2 regions of the Streptomyces sp. WG5 genome follow, and region 2 is predicted to be linked to the other one. Evidence: riboswitches for the same ligand, from Rfam matches in the RefSeq annotation. Region 2 holds a riboswitch; the other holds the start of a gene.
What was found. A riboswitch is a leader RNA that binds a small molecule or an ion and turns the genes downstream of it on or off. The one in region 2 is predicted to bind glycine.
Positions count from the first base shown of each region.

Region 1: it holds a riboswitch for glycine, as region 2 does, so the genes downstream of both, gcvP (aminomethyl-transferring glycine dehydrogenase) here and gcvT (glycine cleavage system aminomethyltransferase GcvT) in region 2, are expected to answer to the same signal.

Region 1 covers NZ_JBNGGC010000019.1:153,570-156,966, reverse strand. Annotated here, with positions in the region: gene ACP4IX_RS21780 (DNA polymerase IV) at 1-1,085, shown strand, start outside; gene ACP4IX_RS21775 (PRC-barrel domain-containing protein) at 1,302-1,679, opposite strand; glycine riboswitch at 1,817-1,912, shown strand; gene gcvP (aminomethyl-transferring glycine dehydrogenase) at 2,087-3,397, shown strand, end outside.
Region 2 covers NZ_JBNGGC010000024.1:43,161-46,557, forward strand. Annotated here, with positions in the region: gene glyA (serine hydroxymethyltransferase) at 1-231, opposite strand, end outside; gene gcvH (glycine cleavage system protein GcvH) at 247-624, opposite strand; gene gcvT (glycine cleavage system aminomethyltransferase GcvT) at 774-1,910, opposite strand; glycine riboswitch at 1,950-2,065, opposite strand; glycine riboswitch at 2,066-2,160, opposite strand; gene ACP4IX_RS24230 (AAA family ATPase) at 2,341-3,009, shown strand; gene ACP4IX_RS24235 (enhanced serine sensitivity protein SseB) at 3,088-3,397, shown strand, end outside.

The sequences.
Region 1 (3,397 bases), on a different contig from region 2:
CCGGCGCGAAGCTGCGCACGGACATCCGCACCGTCACCGGCCTCACCGGATCCGTGGGGCTCGCCGCCTCCAAGATGCTCGCCAAGATCGCCTCGGAGGAAGCCAAACCCGACGGGTTGGTACTGATCCCGCCGGGGACCGAGCGGGCGATGCTGGAGCCGATGACGGTGCGGACGCTGCCCGGTGTGGGACCGGCCACGGGAGACCACCTGCGGCGGGCCGGGATCACCACGGTCGGTGAGATCGCCGAGGCGGGGGAGGACGAGCTCGTGCGCCTGCTGGGGAAGGCGCACGGGCATGCCCTGTACGCCATGGCCCTGGCCCGTGACGAGCGGCCCGTGGTGGCCGAGCGGGAGACGAAGTCGGTGTCCGTCGAGGACACCTACGACGTGGACATCCACGACCGGTTGCGGGTCGGTGTGGAAGTCGGGCGGCTGGCCGACCGGTGCGTACGGCGGCTGCGCGCTTCCGGGCTGTCCGGGCGGACCGTCGTGCTCAAGGTGCGCAGGTACGACTTCTCCACGCTGACGCGCTCCGAGACCTTCCGGGGGCCCACGGACGATCCGGGAGTGGTGCGGGAGGCCGCGGCCCGGCTGCTGGACTCGGTGGACACCACGGGCGGCGTGCGGCTGCTCGGGGTCGGCGTCAGCGGGCTCGCCGACTACACGCAGGAGGACCTCTTCGCGCAGGCGGCGGGGGACCGGGCCGACGAGCCCGCCGAGGAACCCGATCCGGAGCCCGCCGCGGAGCACCGGCCGGCCCCCGCCGAGCGCCGGTGGCCGGCGGGGCACGACGTGCGGCACACGGAGTACGGGCACGGGTGGGTGCAGGGCAGCGGACTGGGGAGGGTCACCGTGCGGTTCGAGACGCCCTACTCGGGGACCGGCCGGGTACGGACCTTCCCGGTGGACGACCCGGACCTGACACCGGCGGATCCGCTGCCGCTGGTCGCGCCCGTGCCGCGAAGACCCGGGGCGTCAGGGCCGGCGGGCGCGGAGGACGGCCCGGACCTCGCTGCGGGCACCGACGCGCAGACCGGCCCGACGGGGTCCGCGCATCCTGCCGCCGGCCAGGGCCTGACGTGACGTGACGGCGTCTGAGCGGCACCGGCGAGGGGAGCCCGGGGGACCCGGCCGGAAGAGGGAAGGGAAGACGGAGGAGGGCGTCGGCGAGCGACGTCCGGGCCGGTGCGATGCTCCTGATGTCCTGCGGGCTGCGGACAAGGCGGTCGGAGCCCGTGTCTGCGCCATGGTCCTGCGGACCGGCCCGGGCGGGCGGCAGACCGCGGTGGGGCCGGGCCGTCAGCTCTCCTCCTTGCCTTGGCCCGCCAGCCTTCCGAAGTCGTGGTCGGGGAGCGGGGGAGGAGCGGCGACGTCGAGACCGTAGTGGTGGTAGAGCTGGAGTTCCTGTTCCGGCGAGAGATGGCGGCCGACGCCGAAGTCGGGAGCCTCCTTGATCAGAGCCCGGTCGAAGGGCACGCGCAGGGTGCCCTCGACCAGCTCGCTCGGCTCCAGGGGCACGAAGGCGTCCCTGCTGAACAGGCCGGTGCGTATGGCGGCCCACTCGGGGACCCCGGTGGCGTCGTCGAGATAGACCTCGTCGACAGTGCCGATCCGGGTGCCGTTGCAGTCGAACGCCTTGCGGCCGATCAGATTGCGCGGGTCGATGTCGGTACGCACGGGGCCCTCCATTGGGTCGCACTGGGCTCGTACACCAGCCGCCGAATCATCCGTAAGTACTACAAAAGAGCACATGTGGCCGGTCGGCCACTCGAAGTCCGTGCGGTGACCTCGCTGGTACGCTGGCAAACGGCTGCTGACCCCGTGCGGGAGAGTCCTCCGGTCCCCACCGGAGGCGCCGAAGGAGCAAATCCTCCCCGGAATCTCTCAGGCTCACGTACCGCACGGACGAGGTCACTCTGGAAAGCAGGGCGGAGTCAACGGCTTCCGCCCTCACCGACGGTGAAAGCCGGGAGAGCCCTCGGGCCCCCGGTGAAGCTCTCAGGTCGAGATGACAGAGGGGGAGGCCGTCCGGGTACCCGCGCCGTGGTGCCCCTCGAAGGTCGTCAGACCAGGAGGCCTCCGCAATGACCGCCCCTCGCACTCCGCTCTCCGAGCTCGAACAGGCAGCGCCGTTCGAGCAGCGCCACATCGGCCCCGACCATGAGGCCCGGGCCAAGATGCTCGCGCAGGTCGGCTACGGTTCGCTCGACGAGCTGACGGCCGCAGCAGTGCCGGATGTGATCAAGAACGCCGACGCGCTGGACCTGCCCGGAGCGCGCTCCGAGGCCGAGGTGCTGGCCGAGCTGCGCTCCCTGGCCGACCGCAACCAGGTCCTCGACTCCATGATCGGCCTCGGTTACCACGGCACCTTCACCCCGCCGGTCATCCTGCGCAACGTCATGGAGAACCCGGCCTGGTACACCGCGTACACGCCTTACCAGCCGGAGATCTCCCAGGGACGGCTCGAGGCCCTGCTGAACTTCCAGACCATGGTGGCCGAGCTCACCGGCCTGCCGACCTCCGGTGCCTCGCTGCTCGACGAGGGCACCGCCGCCGCCGAGGCCATGGCGCTCTCCCGGCGCATGGGCAAGAACAAGAAGGGCCTCTTCCTGGTCGACGCGGACGCCCTTCCGCAGACCATCGCCGTGATACGGACCCGCGCCGAGCCGACCGGCGTCGAGGTCGTCGTCGCCGACCTCGGCGAGGGCATCCCGGCCGAGGTCGCGGAGCGGGAGATCAACGGCGTCCTGATCCAGTACCCGGGTGCCTCCGGTGCCGTGCGCGACATCAAGCCGGTGATCGACCGGGCGCACGAGCTCGGCGCGCTCGTCACCGTCGCCGCCGACCTGCTCGCCCTCACCCTGCTCACCTCGCCCGGCGAGCTGGGTGCGGACATCGCCATCGGCACGACGCAGCGCTTCGGCGTGCCGATGGGCTTCGGCGGACCGCACGCCGGCTACATGGCCGTGCACGAGAAGTTCGCGCGCAGCCTGCCCGGCCGTCTCGTCGGCGTCTCCGTGGACGCCGACGGCAACAAGGCGTACCGCCTCGCCCTGCAGACCCGCGAGCAGCACATCCGCCGTGAGAAGGCCACCAGCAACATCTGCACCGCGCAGGTGCTGCTCGCCGTCATGGCCGGCATGTACGCCGTGTACCACGGGCCGGAGGGGCTGCGGGCCATCGCGCGCCGCACCCACCGGTACGCCACGGTCATCGCCGCCGGGCTCGCGGCCGGCGGCGTCGAGATCGTGCACGGCGCCTACTTCGACACGGTCACCACGCGGGTGCCCGGCCGGGCCGCCGAGGTCGTCCACGCCGCCCGCGAGAACGGCATCAACCTGCGCCTCGTCGACGCCGACCACGTGTCGTTCGCCTGCGACGAGACCACCACGCGC
Region 2 (3,397 bases):
GATCTGCTCGACCACGTCGACGTGCTCGCAGCCGCCGTAGTAGCGGCGGCCGGGGTAGCCCTCGGCGTACTTGTTGGTGAGGACCGAGCCCTGGGCCTCCATGACCGCGACCGGCGCGAAGTTCTCGGAGGCGATCATCTCGAGGGTGGACTGCTGGCGGTCCAGCTCGGCGTCGACGGCGGCGGCGACGTCGGGGTCGAGCTCGTGCAGGGGGGTGTTCAGAAGCGACATGCGGTCCGTGACTCCTCAGCCGGCGGTGAAGGCGGTGTACTCGTCGGCGGAGAGCAGGTCGGCCGGCTCGTCCGTGATCCGCACCTTGAACAGCCAGCCGCCCTCGAAGGGCGCGCTGTTCACCAGCGACGGGTCGTTGACGACGTCCTCGTTGACCTCGGTGACCTCACCGGACACGGGGGAGTACAGGTCGGAGACCGACTTGGTGGACTCCAGTTCGCCGCAGGTCTCGCCCGCGGTCACCGAGTCGCCGACCTCGGGGAGCTGGACGAAGACGACGTCACCGAGCGCGTTGGCCGCGTGCTCCGTGATGCCGACCGTCGAGGCGCCGTCCTCGGCGTCCGACAGCCACTCGTGCTCCTTGCTGTAACGCAGCTGCTGGGGGTTGCTCATGGCCTGAATTCTCCTGTACGCGGGGGAGTGCTGGTGACGGGGGGCTGCTGGTGAGGGGGCTGCTGAAACCGCTGGTGAGCAGCGAGGACACGCTCGGGGCGACGAGGACACGCGCGGGGCGACGAGGACGCCGCCGTCCGCCCGGGTGTCTACTTCTGCCGCTTGTAGAACGGCAGCGCGACGACCTCGTACGGCTCGTGGCTGCCCCGGATGTCCACGCCCACACCCGCGGTGCCGGGTGCCGCGTGCGCGGGGTCGACGTACGCCATGGCGATCGGCTTGCCCAGCGTCGGGGACGGCGCCCCGGAGGTGACCTCGCCGACGACCTCGCCGCCGCCGGCGACGACCTGGTACCCGGCGCGCGGCACCCGGCGGCCCTCGGCGACCAGGCCGACCAGGACGCGGGGCGGGTTCTGCTCGGCCCGGGAGGCGGCCTCGGTCAGCGCGGCGCGCCCCACGAAGTCGCCCTCCTTCTCGAACTTCACCACCCGGCCGAGCCCGGCGTCGAAGGGCGTCAGCGCGGTCGACAGCTCGTGCCCGTACAGCGGCATGCCCGCCTCCAGGCGGAGCGTGTCCCGGCAGGACAGTCCGCACGGGACCAGCCCGGCGCCCTCGCCCGCCCGGGTCAGCGCCTGCCACAGCCCGACGGCGTGCTCCGGCTTCACGAACAGCTCGAAGCCGTCCTCGCCGGTGTAGCCGGTGCGCGCGATGAGCGCCGGGACGCCGGCCACGGTGCCGGGAAGACCGGCGTAGTACTTCAGGCCGTCCAGGTCGGCGTCGGTCAGCGAGGCGAGGATCGCCGGGGACTCGGGGCCCTGCACGGCGAGCAGCGCGTAGGCGTCGCGGTCGTCGCGCACCTCGGCGTCGAAGCCGGCCGAGCGCTCGGTCAGCGCGTCCAGCACCACCTGGGCGTTGGAGGCGTTGGCGACCACCATGTAGTGAGAAGGAGCGGCCTCGGTCTCGCCCAGCCGGTAGACGATCAGGTCGTCCAGGATGCCGCCGTCCTCGCGGCAGATCATGGTGTAGCGGGCGCGGCCCGGCTTCACGCTGCCGATGTTGCCGACCAGCGCGAAGTCCAGCAGATCGGCGGCCTGGGGGCCGGTGACCGTGATCTCGCCCATGTGGGAGAGGTCGAAGAGTCCGGCCCGGGTGCGCACCGCGACGTGCTCGTCCCGCTCGGAGCCGTAGCGCAGGGGCATGTCCCAGCCGGCGAAGTCGGTCATCGTCGCGCCCAGCGCCCGATGCGTGGCATCGAGCGCGGTACGGCGGAGTTCGGTACTGCTCATCGGTCGTTCGTCTCCCAGGACAGGACGTGGCGAGGTCGGTCCTCCCCATCTGTCATCGGAACCTGAGAGGTTCGTCACGGCCACCGGAGCGCGGTGGCCGGGACTTGCACCTTGGGTGGGGCAGCCGTCGAACGGCGCCCGCTTTTCAGATGTGCCTCGCCCGCGCGGTAACGGGGCCTGAGAGATTCAAGGGAGGGACTTGCTCCTTCGGCGCCCCGGCGACGGCCGGGGACTCTCCCGCGCGGATTCAAACGGCCGGTATGCAGTTGGCGCCGCCATCATTGCACGCCCCGCCGACCCGTGGGCAGACCGATATCTGTAACCGGCTTGTGGCAGTCAGCGCACGAAAACGCGAGACCTGCGCATTACCTTCTCTTTACACTCGACGGGGATGGGAACTCGTGAACCGCCCCAGGGGAGGACGATCACGGTGAACAGGACCACGGCGTACGCCACCACCTCCGGTCTCGCGCTGCCAGAGCAGCCCGTCGCCCCGGCACCCCAGGCGTGCGCCGAACTGCCCGCACCGGTCGTCCGCGACCTGCGGGACCGGGACGGCCACAGCCCGCACGCCCTGCTCTTCGGACCCCGGGACCTGGTGGTGATCACCGGCCTGCCCGGCAGCGGGAAGTCCACGCTGATGGAGCGCACCGTGCGCGGACTGCGCATCGACTCCCAGGACACCCGGGACCGCTGGGACCGACGCATGCCGCGCTTCGTGCCGTACGGGCTCTACCGCCCCCTCGTCCGCCTCGCCCACTACGCCGGACTGCGCAGGGCCCTGCGCTCCGGCGAGGGCGTCGTCGTGCACGACTGCGGCACCCAGGCCTGGGTGCGCGGCTGGCTGGCCCGCGAGGCCCGCCGCCGCGACGGCACGCTCCACCTGCTGCTGCTCGACGTCGAGGCCGACGAGGCCCTGGCCGGCCAGCGCGAGCGCGGCCGGGGCGTGTCGCGGTACGCGTTCCTGCGGCACCGCGCGGCCAACACCCGCCTGCTGCGCGCGGTGACCGAGGGCACCCTGCCCGCCGGCTGCACCTCGGCGGTCCTCCTGGACCGGGCGGCGGCGAACACGCTCCGCCGTATCGCCTTCACCGGGTGACGCACCGTAGGGCCGCGGGGCCGAACGGGTTAGCCTTTCCGTCACAGCAGCGGTACCAGGCAGGCGGTAGGTAGGCAGATGGACGTCCCGGCACAGGCGCACCACCCGCACGGCGGGTGGCCCGGCAACGAGCTGGAGGAGGTGCTGTCCGCCTCGCTCGGAGTGCCGGGCGCCGGCGGCCGGATCGTGGAGGTGCTCGGCCGCAGCTTCCTGTGGATACCCCTGCCGAACGGCGGCGGCCCGCACAGCGGCCCCCTCGACCTGCCCTCCCTGGAGATCGACGGCCAGGCCTACGTACCGGTCTTCAGCTCCGAGGAGCAGCTCCGCCAGGTGGCCGGCGCGCAGATGGCGTACACCGTCGCCCCCGCCGCGGAGTTCGCCCGCGGCC